Regions from separate parts of the Bacillus sp. JJ1533 genome, predicted to be linked through region 1. Evidence: riboswitches for the same ligand, from Rfam matches in the RefSeq annotation. Region 1 holds a riboswitch; the other holds the start of a gene.

Evidence for each region. Region 1 has a riboswitch for cyclic di-GMP ahead of V7138_RS19800 (sensor domain-containing diguanylate cyclase). Riboswitches for the same ligand answer to the same signal wherever they lie in the genome.
Region 2: linked by a shared signal. The riboswitch ahead of V7138_RS12780 (OmpL47-type beta-barrel domain-containing protein) and the one ahead of V7138_RS19800 (sensor domain-containing diguanylate cyclase) in region 1 are both predicted to bind cyclic di-GMP.

Annotation. Positions count from the first base shown of each region.
Region 1 is NZ_JBALOV010000036.1:70,123-76,534, forward strand. Features, by position in the region: gene V7138_RS19790 (hypothetical protein) at 1-201, shown strand, start outside; gene V7138_RS19795 (YxcD family protein) at 189-479, shown strand; gene V7138_RS19800 (sensor domain-containing diguanylate cyclase) at 510-1,700, opposite strand; cyclic di-GMP riboswitch class I at 1,864-1,991, opposite strand; gene V7138_RS19805 (ABC transporter ATP-binding protein) at 2,275-3,384, shown strand; gene V7138_RS19810 (ABC transporter permease) at 3,374-4,192, shown strand; gene V7138_RS19815 (ABC transporter permease) at 4,182-4,985, shown strand; gene V7138_RS19820 (ABC transporter substrate-binding protein) at 4,982-6,055, shown strand; gene V7138_RS19825 (ABC transporter ATP-binding protein) at 6,384-6,412, shown strand, end outside.
Region 2 is NZ_JBALOV010000025.1:165,860-172,271, forward strand. Features, by position in the region: gene V7138_RS12780 (OmpL47-type beta-barrel domain-containing protein) at 1-4,395, opposite strand, end outside; cyclic di-GMP riboswitch class I at 4,489-4,574, opposite strand; gene V7138_RS12785 (flagellar protein FliT) at 4,724-5,074, opposite strand; gene fliS (flagellar export chaperone FliS) at 5,074-5,472, opposite strand; gene flaG (flagellar protein FlaG) at 5,519-5,875, opposite strand; gene fliD (flagellar filament capping protein FliD) at 6,041-6,412, opposite strand, start outside.

The DNA of each region.
Region 1 (6,412 bases):
GGGTTAATGAAAGGTCTAATGCTAGGTGGACTTGCAGGATTCCTCTTCGGTGGTCTTTTAGGCGGAATGGGTATGCTTGGTTCATTTTTAGGATTAATGATTAACGTTCTTGCGATTTATGTTTTAATTGTTGTTATTCGAAAAATCTTCGTAATGATTAAAGATCGCAAGAAAAATGAGGCGGATCCATGGCGTCGCTAATTCTTTCTGAACAAGAAATCATTAATGCTGTCTGCGTATATATTGGCTTAAAGAAACAAGTCAAGCCAGAAGAAGTTGAAGTAGAACTCATGTATGACGATGACTACGGATTCTCCGCAGAAGTATATGTGAATGATCGAAAACAGGTCCTCATTATGGCGAACTTAATTGAAGCGATTCGTCTATGGCTTGGTGAATTTCTGAACAGAGACCCCTATGCCGGGATTAAGCTTGTATTAGATGATGAAGAAGGCATTATTGCCCATATAAACGAGTAAAAAGCTCATCCACTTGGATGAGCTTTTTTATTAATTGGCCACGACCATTCGGTTTTTTCCACTTTCTTTTGCAGCATAAAGCGCTTGGTCTGCTGCCTTTTTCAAGGAATCCACTGTTGTTCCATTATAAGGATATATCCCAACACCAGAGCTGATTGAAACAGTGACTTTTTCATCCTCAATAATGAGTGGGTGTGCACGATAGTACTCTGTTAATGTATCGTAGATTTCGTTTACCCCCATATCGATTTGAGTTTTTATGAGGATCATGAACTCATCACCCGCATACCGATAACCTTCGACCTTATCATTGCATAGCATTTTTATTCCATCTGCAACAATCTTTAAATACAAATCACCAGCATCATGGCCGAAACGGTCATTGACTTGCTTTAAATCGTCAGAGTCGATCATCATAACGATAATTTCGTCATTTTCGTTTCGAATTAACTGGGCTAAATCCTCGTGGAAAGCACGGTGGTTTTTTAAATCTGTTAATTCGTCGGTACGGGACATCGTGTATATTTTTGCGTACAATCGAGCAGTTTCAATCGAATTGATAACCTGTGCACCGATCATTTGTAAAAGATCTTCGTGCTCCTTCCGATAGGCGAAGTCCCTAAAGCTTTGAGTCGAGATGACACCTTTTACTTGGTCATCAATTACAACTGGTACAAAAAGACAGGACCTTGTATCTTCGTCCCCTTCTCCCATTTTCGTATCAAATTCGATGTTTTGATTTTGACTTTTGAGGTGAACAATTTCTCGCGTTTTAATAACCTTTGATGTGTAATTTTCACCAAATTCCACGATACTTGGAGGTGCTGGTTCTCCGTTATCCATAATAAAAATCATTTGAATATGGGCATCGCCGGGATTATGCAAGGCAATATAAAATGCATCCGCTGGCATAACACGTGAAACCATTTCATAGGATTTTTGAAGAAGAACGCTTTCATTTAGGGTTTTGCTGCAAATTTGGGCAAATTCATGAAGGATACGGTAATGCTTGTTCATCCAATGCATATTTTCCATTTGTTCGTTCATTTGTTGGAGTTGAGTTAAAAGGGTATTGGTAATCTCTTGTTCTTCTCTTTCCTGACAGATCCCATCAAAAAAGCCGCGAGTCTCGTCAGAAATCAAATTCTTTTCAGAACCAATTCTTTCGATTAATCCACTTAATTTTTTTAATACGTTCAGATTCTGGATGGTTTTCTCCATGTGTAATCACTTCCAAAATTTTTTAGAGGATGTTCAAGTTATTGAGTGAAACCCTCCCTTATCCAAAAATCTAGTAAAATAGTAGCAACAGTAATGGTAAAATGGTATAAAAAAAGACTAATCATATACCGATTAATCTACGTCCTTAGATACGAGTTATTCTCGGCAACTGGCTGGCATGTCCCAAAAGGATGTTCAATAATTCTGGAGAATCCCTTCTTTATGAACACATTGGACTAAGCCCCTATAGTTTTGCGTCTTCATCTTTCAATGAATTTGCCTTTACTTTATTCAATTATCTCACTAAAGAAAGAGTATTTTAAATTGTACTATAATTATATTTCTATTTTTGCTTTAGGTCAATGAATTTAACCTAACCTTTTTCTAGAAATGTGAATTTTTTCCTACTACAAACACCCTACTTTCCTCCTAGTAACTATTCCCAATATGGCAACCCATATTTTTACACCTTGACTATTATGAATGTTATTGAAATTTTTACCGTTTCGTGTATAATTATGCCGGATTACATAAAACTATAATCTTAAACTATATAGAAAGAAGGGGGTTGCTAATGAACAGTATACCTATTATCCAGTTTAAAAATGTGACGAAACAATATGACAATGACCCACCGGTCCTCAACAATGTCAGTTTTGAAATAGAAAGAGGAAAATTCTATACCCTTCTTGGTCCTTCTGGATGCGGAAAAACTACAATCTTGCGTTTGATTGCAGGATTTATCGAACCTTCAGATGGAGAGGTTTACTTTAATGGAAAAAAGGTAAATACCACACCTGCCAATAAGCGTCAGGTTAATACGGTGTTTCAGGATTACGCCCTATTTCCACATCTTAATGTCTATGAAAATGTTGCCTTTGGCTTACGAATAAAGAAATTTAAGCAATCTGAAATCGATAAAAAAGTGAAAGAAGCTTTAAGCTTCGTCAATCTTACTGGCTATGAAAATCGTGAAATTAGAGAAATGTCTGGTGGTCAGAGACAACGTGTTGCGATTGCTCGTGCGATTGTGAATGAACCAGAGATTATTCTATTGGATGAGCCTTTGTCTGCTCTTGACTTAAAGCTGCGTACGGAAATGCAGTATGAGCTTCGCGACCTTCAAAAGCGCCTTGGTATTACTTTTATCTTTGTCACACACGACCAAGAAGAAGCGCTTGCGATGTCTGATGAGATTTTTGTTTTAAATAAAGGAAACATTCAACAGAGTGGCAGCCCGATTGATATATATGATGAGCCAATCAACCGCTTTGTTGCAGACTTTATCGGGGAATCGAATATCGTAAAAGGGAAAATGCACAAAGACTTTCTAGTAGAATTTGTTGGTAAGAAATTTGACTGTGTTGACCAAGGCTTCTCAGATAATGAGGATGTTGAAATTGTCATTCGTCCTGAAGATTTAGAGATTACCTCTGTTGAAAAAGGAAAGTTACAGGTAGTTGTAGATTCACAGCTTTTCAGAGGGGTCCACTATGAAATTTGCGGTTTTGACAAGGACGGAAATGAATGGCTTGTTCACTCTACAAAGAAAGCGAAGGTTGGCGACGAGATCGGACTTTACTTTGATCCTGAGGCGATTCATGTTATGCGTATCGGTGAAACGGAAGAAGAATACGATCGCCGTTTAGAGGCTTATGTGGACGGGGAAAGCCATGGAAAATAAGCTAACCCGCAATTTATATTTTATCCCTTATGCACTATGGATTCTTGTATTTGTTATTGCACCAATTACACTTGTACTCTATTATTCATTTTTTGATATAGAAGGAAATCTTTCATTAATCAATTATAAAACATTTTTTACACCTATTTATCTAAAAATGACATTAAGCTCATTTTGGTATGCCTTTTTAATAACAGCTATCTCTTTATTGGTGGCATACCCTACAGCCTATTTAATCACAAGAACAAAGCACAAACACCTTTGGCTACTGCTCATCATTGCTCCATCTTGGATTAATCTACTATTAAAAGCATATGCTTTTATCGGGATTTTTGGAGCCTATGGAACTGCAAATGCAATCCTTGAAGTTCTAGGTATCGGTTCTAGACAGTTGTTATTTACGGATTTCAGTTTTGTATTTGTATCGGTTTATATTTTTATACCATTTATGATTTTACCTATCTTTAACTCATTAAATGAGTTAAATCCGAGTCTATTAGATGCCGCTAGAGACTTAGGTGCATCTAAATGGACAACGTTTCGCCGTGTGATTTTTCCACTGACGATTCAAGGTGTAAAATCTGGATGTCAGGTTGTATTCATCCCTGCCCTATCATTGTTCATGTTGACACGATTAATTGCAGGTAACAAAGTGATTACACTTGGTACAGCGATTGAACAACAGTTCCTTGTCACACAGGATTGGGGTATGGGTTCGACCATTGCCGTCTTCCTCATCATATTCATGGTGTTAATTATGGTGGCGACTGGAAACCGCAAGAAACGAGGTGCAAAAAATGAAAGATAAACTAGCCATATCTTCAAAAGTATATCTATTTATTATTTTCTTCATTTTATATGCACCGATTTTTTATTTAATCTATTACTCCTTCAATAGCGGTGGCACGATGAACAATTTCGAGGACTTCACCTTGGATTGGTATAAGGAGCTATTTGGGGATACAAGATTACTCATCATTGTGTTAAATACATTTGTGATTGCCTTGCTTTCGGCACTGGTTTCAACGATTATTGGGGTGCTTGGTGCAATTGGCATTCACTCTGTAAAACAAAGACAAACTCAGAATACATTATTGTCATTAAATAATGTATTAATCGTGAGCCCTGATGTTATCATCGGTGCGTCTTTCTTAATTTTACTAACTATGGCTGGAATTAAATTAGGCTTTTATTCTGTGTTGCTTTCACATATTGCCTTCTGTATTCCCATTGTCGTTCTGATGGTATTACCAAAATTAAAGGAAATGAGCCCAACTTTAATCGATGCGGCAAAGGACCTCGGAGCAAGCCAATGGCAGGTTCTTACAAAGGTCATTATTCCTTATATCACTCCAGGGATTTTTGCTGGATTTTTCATGGCCCTTACGTATTCCTTTGATGATTTCGCCGTTACATTCTTCGTGACAGGTAATGGTTTCTCAACGCTTTCCGTTGAAATCTATTCCCTCGCACGCCGTGGAATCTCACTGAATATTAATGCATTGTCCGCTTTATTATTTATTTTTACAATGCTGCTTGCAGTCGGTTACTACTTTATCGCACAACGTGGCAGCACACGTGGATTGGGGGTTCGGAAATGACGAAACTCATCCGTGCTTTCTTAGCCATTATTTTCGTTTCCGGTGGTCTTCTGTATTTGATCCACCATTTAAATTCGTCTCAGGGTCTTGCAAGTGGGAATACGCTGACGATTTATAACTGGGGAGATTATATTGACGAAGAATTAATCGACCGTTTTGAAGAAGAAACTGGAATCAAGGTCATTTACGAAACCTTTGACTCTAACGAAGCGATGATGACAAAGATTGAACAAGGTGGAACAACGTATGATATTGCGGTTCCATCTGAATATATGATTGATAAAATGCGCCAAGAGGACTTGCTCATCCCTCTTGACCATTCGAAGTTACCAAATTTAAAAAACATTGATGAGCGTTTCATGGATCTTCCGTTTGATCCAGACAATAAATTCTCTGTTCCATATTTCTGGGGAACCGTTGGAATTGTGTTTAACCCAGCAATGCTCGATGGAAAAGAGTTCACAAGCTGGAATGACCTTTGGGATCCTTCCTTAAAAAATGAAATTATCTTAGTTGACGGTGCCAGAGAAATAATGGGTATGGGACTTAACTCCCTTGGTTATTCATTAAATGACACGAATCTTGATCACTTAAACGAAGCAAAGGAAAAACTCATCACTCTTACGCCAAATGTCAAAGCTATCGTTGGTGACGAAGGAAAAGTCCTTATCCAAAATGGCGAAGCTGCAATTGGAATTGTATGGTCTGGTGATGCTGCAGATATTATGTGGGAAAACGAAGATATTGACTATGTGGTACCAAGTGAGGGCTCTAACCTATGGTTTGACAATATGGTGATTCCAAAAACCGCAAAAAATATTGAGGGTGCCCACCAATTCATTAATTTTATGTTGGATGCAGAAGTAGCTGCGCAAAACACAGAATATGTTAGCTACTCCACTCCAAACAAAGAGGCTCTTCAATATATGCCTGAAGATATGGTGACTGATGAGCGATTCTATCCTTCACCTGAGCTAACCGAAAGACTCGAGGTTTATGAAAATCTAGGGAAAAAGAATCTTGCCATTTACAATCAGCTTTTCTTAGAATTCAAAATGGCGCAGAACTAATAAAAATTCAAGCAAACTCCTTATGTAGTTAAAAACATAAGGAGTTTTTTGTTTTACATCCTCCCCTTCCCCATATTATTTTTTCTATAACATTTCCCTGCCAATTTGGATATCAATATAACAATTTCCTTTATTACTATAAAGCATTTCACTAAAGCGATTACATCGTTATAAAAATGCCATTTTTCTGTCTATGGAAAGATTTATATCTTTTTAAATCAATCAATTTTTCTTGAAATTCTATTTATTGAGTGTATAATTAGTTTTTGTTATTAATATATTACAAAAACTTTAGTTGGTATCCCAATATAGAAAGGGGTGTATTTTTATGGAAGATACTATTCTAGAAATAAAAGG
Region 2 (6,412 bases), on a different contig from region 1:
AGTCATTTGTTCATGTGCAACTCCAGATAGATTATCAGTTGCAGTATAAGCTAATTTTAAATCTGTTCCCAACGCATACTCGTCTGCTAGGTCTAGGTTAATGGTTGGTGCAGTTTTGTCGATTTTGACCTGTACGGTTTGAACTTCTTCAACATTTCCTGCTAAGTCAACACTGTAGAAAGAAACTTCAGTTATTCCTTCTTCACTTACTATTAGGCTTGTACCCTCTACAAACTCAGAGCCGTTTATAGAATAGAATGTATGAGCTACTCCGCTTAAGTTGTCGGTTACTGATAACTCAACCTGGACTTCTTCGTTAGACCATACCTCTTCAACATTTGATGTTGTTTCTGGTGCTGTTTTGTCCACTTTAACTTGTACTGTTTGGACATCTTCAACGTTACCTGCAACATCTACACTGTAGAAAGATACTTCGGTTACACCTTCTTCACTTACTATTAAGCTTGTACCCTCTACAAACTCAGATCCATTAACAGAATAGAATGTTTGAGCTACGCCACTTAAGTTGTCAGTTACTGATAACTCAACTTGTACGTCTTTTTTAGACCATACATTTTCAACATTAGAAGTTGTACCAGGAGCTGTTTTGTCCACTTTAACTTCCACAGTTTGGATATCTTCTTTATTCCCCGCTTCGTCAATACTATAGAAATAAATATTATTCACTGCTTCTTCTTTGACAATGAAGCCTGATCCTTCTACAAAAATAAGACCATCATATGAATAGAACGTTTTAGCAACACCACTTAAGTTATCGGAAGCTGTTAGTTCTACTAAGAAGTCCTTATTGTTCCAAGCATCTTCTACATTTGATAATGTTGTTGGTTTTGTTTTGTCAATCTTTACTTCAGCTGTTTTTATTTTTTCCGTATTACCGACTTTATCAACAGAGTAATAATCAACCTTGTGGGTCCCTTCCTCTTGGATCGTGAATGAAGTTCCCTCAACGAATACTCCATTATCTAGAGAATAGAATGTTTTTTCAACCCCTACTTCATTATCAGTAGCCGCTAGACGGACATCAACACTCTCATTCACCCAATCAGTCGGTGCATCGATTGATGTAACAGGCGCTTCTTCATCGATAATCAATTTAGCAAGTACAACATTTGAAGGAGCTGACTCTCCAAATGAATTACTAACAGAAGTAACAATATATTCATGGTTTGCATATGAAAGATTATTGATTGTATAAGATAGATTATTAACCTTTTCAGCTATTAAAACTTTCTCTCCATCAATAATTTCATAGATGTTATATCCATTTGCATAGGTTACGAAATCCCAGCTAATTCTTGCACTTGTATCGCTTAATAGTTTCAAGGTTGCGACAGGTGGTTGCATAACTGGATAGATGATATTTTCTGTAATCTGGTTTGAAGGAACGGCTTCACCGAAAGTAGTATGATAAGCAATTACTTCAAAGGAATGGCTATCTTCGGTTAAATTATAAACTTTAGTGCTTGTTGCTGTTCCATCATAAACTTGCTTTCGACTATCGGCGGTTATTTGATACACTTTATATCGATTTGCCCAATCAGCCTTTGTCCATTTTAACGTAATATTGTTTACGTCATTAATTACTCCCTCTAGCTGGGCCGGCTGTACCTCAGGCCAGATTAATGTTAGCTCAATTGAACTACTCTCAGGAGACTCATCAAAACGGTCACTATAAGAATGGACGACATAGTTGTAATCACCTTCAGGCATATTACTGAATGTCATTGATGTACCTGTAGTTTTACGTTGGAATACCTTTTCTCCATCGATCATTTGATACACATTGTATTCTTTTGCAAACTCTACCTTATCCCATTTAAGGATGATGTTATTTCCGTTTGAAATACTGTTTGTCACATTTTCAGGTGCCTGCATGATAGGATGAACCAAAGTAAGCGAAATCGCACTACTTTTTGGAGATTCTCCAAAGCGGTCACTGTATGAATACACCTCGTATTCGTAGTTGCCTTCAGGTTGATTTGTAAATGTATTACTCGTTCCTGTTACTGTTTTTAGTAATACTTTTTCACCATCTATAATTTGATAGATATTGTAAGACTTAGCGTAATCTGATGAAGTCCACTTTAATTGAATGTCATTACCGTTCAATATATTTGTTGTTAAGTTTTCAGGGGCTTGCATAATTGGAAATACTACTTCTAAAGAAACAGTGCTACCCTCTACTGATTCCCCAAAACGTTTACTTACAGAATGGACAACATAGGAATGTTTTCCCTCAGTTACATTGCTTATTGTATATATATTCGAAGTAATATTTTTCACTAATTCCTTTTGGTCACCTATTACCTCATAGACATTGTAAGAATCAGCATAATCAGCCTTTTCCCATGAAAGTTTAATATCATTTCCATTAACAATAGCAGGGTTAAGATTTGCTGGGTTCTCCATTTCTGGATGGACCAAGTTTACAAATATTTCAGCCCCAAACTTCGATTCACCGTGAATTGTAGAGTTTGAATGAACGACTAAATGGTAGTCTCCTTCAGGTTGGTTCGTAATAGGTATTAAACTTGACGTTACATTTCTTACGAGAACTTTCTCTCCATCGATAACCTGATAAACATTGTAATTTGTCGCAAATTCTGCACCCGTCCATGAAAGATATATATCATTTCCATTTCTGATATCATACTTTAGATTTGTTGGTGCTTTAATTGTAAGTCCCTCAACAGTAACACTTACTTGAGTACCTGTCTCAGATTCACCAAATTTTGAAGATAGTGAGTAAATCTCATAAGTGTATTCCCCAGCAGACATATTTGAGAAAGTTCTATTTGTACTAGTAGTTGTTGCCTTCAGAACCTTTTCTCCGTTTTCAATCTGATAAATCTTATAGGATGTTGCATATTCAACAGCTTCCCATTCTAGACTAAAAGATGTCTCACTCTTAATTGTCTTCGTAACATTTGTTGGTGCAGCCATTTCGGGGTGAACAACTGAAATTGTTGTTTCAGTTCCCTCCACTGATTCACCGAACCTTGATGAATAAGAATGGACTACATATTTATAGTTTCCTTCTGCCATATTTCCAATAGTAGTCGTAGTAGACGTACTTGATAATGTTCTTACTCTTACTTTAGATCCATCATCTTTTACTTGATAAACATAATAATTGTTGGTATTAGAAGTTGGTTCCCATTCCAATACAACATCATTACCATTTTTTACATAAGACGTTACTTTGCTCGGTGCCTGCATTTCAACGTGATCAATCGTCAATGAAACACTCGCACTCTCTTGTGATTCTCCAAATCTATCATTGTAGGAATGGATTACAAATTCATACTTACCTGCTTCCGCCTTAGAATAGGTGATGGACGTATTTGTAACCGTACTTTTTAATACTTTTTCACCATCGATGATTTGATAGATTTTATATTCTTTTGCATTTGGGGCACTATCCCAAGTTAGCTTTATATCATTTAGGTTTAATAATTGATATGAAAAATTTGCTGGTGCAGCCATGGTAATTTCATCTAAAACAACTGTTAGACCGTCTCCACCACTGGATTCTCCAAAGCGGTCACTAAATGATTGAACTTCATACTTATAACTTCCTGGTGCAACATTTGATAGTTTAATAGACGTATTAGTTGTTGTTCCAACAAGCTCTTTACCATTTTCGGTAATTTCATATAATCTATATTCTGTTGAATAAGGAACGGATGTCCAACTGAAAGTAACATCATTCCCATTTGTAATAGAGTATTTGAAATTACTTGGTGTTACCATCGTTGGATGAACCACCTCAGCAAGGATAGGTGCTGAAGAAGGAGATTCTCCATATAATACGTTATCCGCAGAAACAGCATATTGATAGGTTCCTTCTGCTGCATTCGTAATTGTGTAATTATTCTTCGTTGGAGAGTCTAGTAACGTAAACTCGCCACTTTCAGAAACCCGATAGAGTTTATAGACTTCCGCATATTTAACTGCATCCCATGTTAAAACAACATTGTTTCCATTCGAAATTTTATAAGAAAGATTTGCTGGCGCAGCCATCTCTGGGTATGTGACAGTAAAACTAATTGGTGCACTAGGTCCAGACTCACCATCTGAGTTTAAGGTTGAAATGACAAATGTATAGGTTCCTTCTGGAAGATCCTTCATTAGATAGCTATTAGAAGTCACCTTTTGTTTTAAAATGAGTTGCCCTTCAGTAATTTCATAAATATTGTATCCTGTTGCGCCATACACAGAATTCCAACTGAGTTTAATATCATCTGGAGTTACCTCCTGATACGAAATATCACTTGGTGGCAGCATACTACCATTAGCGAGTGCATTGCCGAATGGAAAGAATAATTGAACAACCATTAGAAGCAATGCAAGAATAGTGACGTTTCTCTTCAAGATTTTCTTCATCCTTTAGTCCTACCTTTCTAAAAAAAGCCAAAAGAAAAAGAACCTCATACAAGGTTCATAGGTAAATAGACTATGATTCCTTGTGGCAACCGGCTACCATCCACTGATTGTGGGTCAGGCCCTTGGCTTTGCGTCCTACGATTTCCCATAGTTTGCCTTTTTCACTTTGGTTTTTTATTATTCATTAACTATTATCATACTATTTTACCAGCGAATTGAAAAGGTCTATTTTACTAGTTATAGTCAATTTATCCTTATTTAACAGAAAAATCTAGCAAAACAAACCGAGTAGCAGATACACTACTCGGAACCATCTCTATTTTCTTTTATCAAAAAACATTCCATCTGCCGGTCCAGCTTGATAAGGGTTAGCATATTTTTTTGAAGTAGCTTTACTTTTTTTCAATTGGGCTAAATCCGTTTGGATCTCGAGTTTGATTTCCGCTAGTTTAGCATCAATGATTTTGTTGATAAGGACAATTTCAGCACCTAACTTCTTTTCTTCATCAGTGTAGGGAGGAGCAATTTCTTTTATAGCTCTGTCCCTCAAGTCTAAAAAAGAAGTGATTCTTTCAATAAAACTATCACGATTCTCTTTCGGAATCGGTTGCTCTAATAACTCTAGTAATTCTTTTGTTATACCGTTTAGTGACAAAAGTGCGTTCACTATACTTGTCCACCTTGATATTGTTTTTGACGGTTCACTTGAATAACTTGTTTCCATGTATCTCTAAATTCTGTCACATATCCCTCTGCTTCTTCTAATATTTGAAGGTCATTATTTATGTTAGCTTCGATTAGGAGTGATTTAATATAGTCATACATTACAATCATTTGCTTTGAAATCTCATTTTCCATATTTAATGTAACCATAAGTTCCTGGATAATATTTTGCGCCTTAATCAAATTAGTATTTTTTTCACTAATATCGTTTTCTTGAATTGCAACTCGGGCCGTTGTTATAAATTTAAGACAACCGTTATAGAGCATTAATGTTAACTCACCTGGCGATGCAGTTGAAAATGAATTCTTTTGATAGGTTTGATATGGATTATTCACAGCCATTTTTCATCTACTCCTTCTTTACTATTAAAAAACTAGAAAATCAATTTTAAGCTTTATTATCAAAAAAGAGCCCCAAATAATTTGTCATTGACGCATAGATATCCAGCAATTTCTTTGATGGTATCTCACGGACAACTTCATTTGAATTTGTATCAATAATCTTTACGTAGTATTTTTGTAATTCTTCATGTAATTCAAACTTTAATGCAGTAGTTGTTGGAGATAAAAAATCATTCATCACATCCACCACATCTTCAAGCTTTTCCTTTGAAACTAGTATATTTTCCTCTACATGTTTATCTTCTTTTGGTTGTATGTGATCAATAATCAATTCATTATTTCTACTTGAAATATCAGCGTTCTTAAAAACAGAAGAATCAAAGGAAATATCTTTAATTACCATACTAGTCTTCTCCTTTCGACTGAACAAACCAAATCTATTGCTAATATCGGCAATAATTCATTTACATTTAGTAGAAATTTATAACCAAATGCTTAGATGAGTTTTTGTTATAGCTCTAAATGAAAAAACAAAGTGAAGGGTTCAAATCCCCCACTTCGCTATTTTTTACATCCCTCCACCGAATTGCTGCATAAGCCAACCGCTTTGAGAGTTAGCTCTTTGCATAGCCAATTCCATCGCTTGAAACTGTTTCCAGTAACGATCTTCAACTCGAGCTAAACGATCCTCTTCTCTGGATATCCCGCCTTCTATATTTTTCAGCTCTTTAGCCATCATACTATTTACGTCAATAGATAGATTAGGAGAACCTGCCTTTGAACTTAGTTCAGAAATTCCAAAATTTAATCGTTCGTATAATCTGATACCTAAGCCACTTTCATTATGTTTTTGGACATTGGTTACAGTCGTACCAGTTTCTGTACTTCTTGAAGTAAAAAGCTTTATGATACTATCCATATTATTTTCTAAAGCTGCATT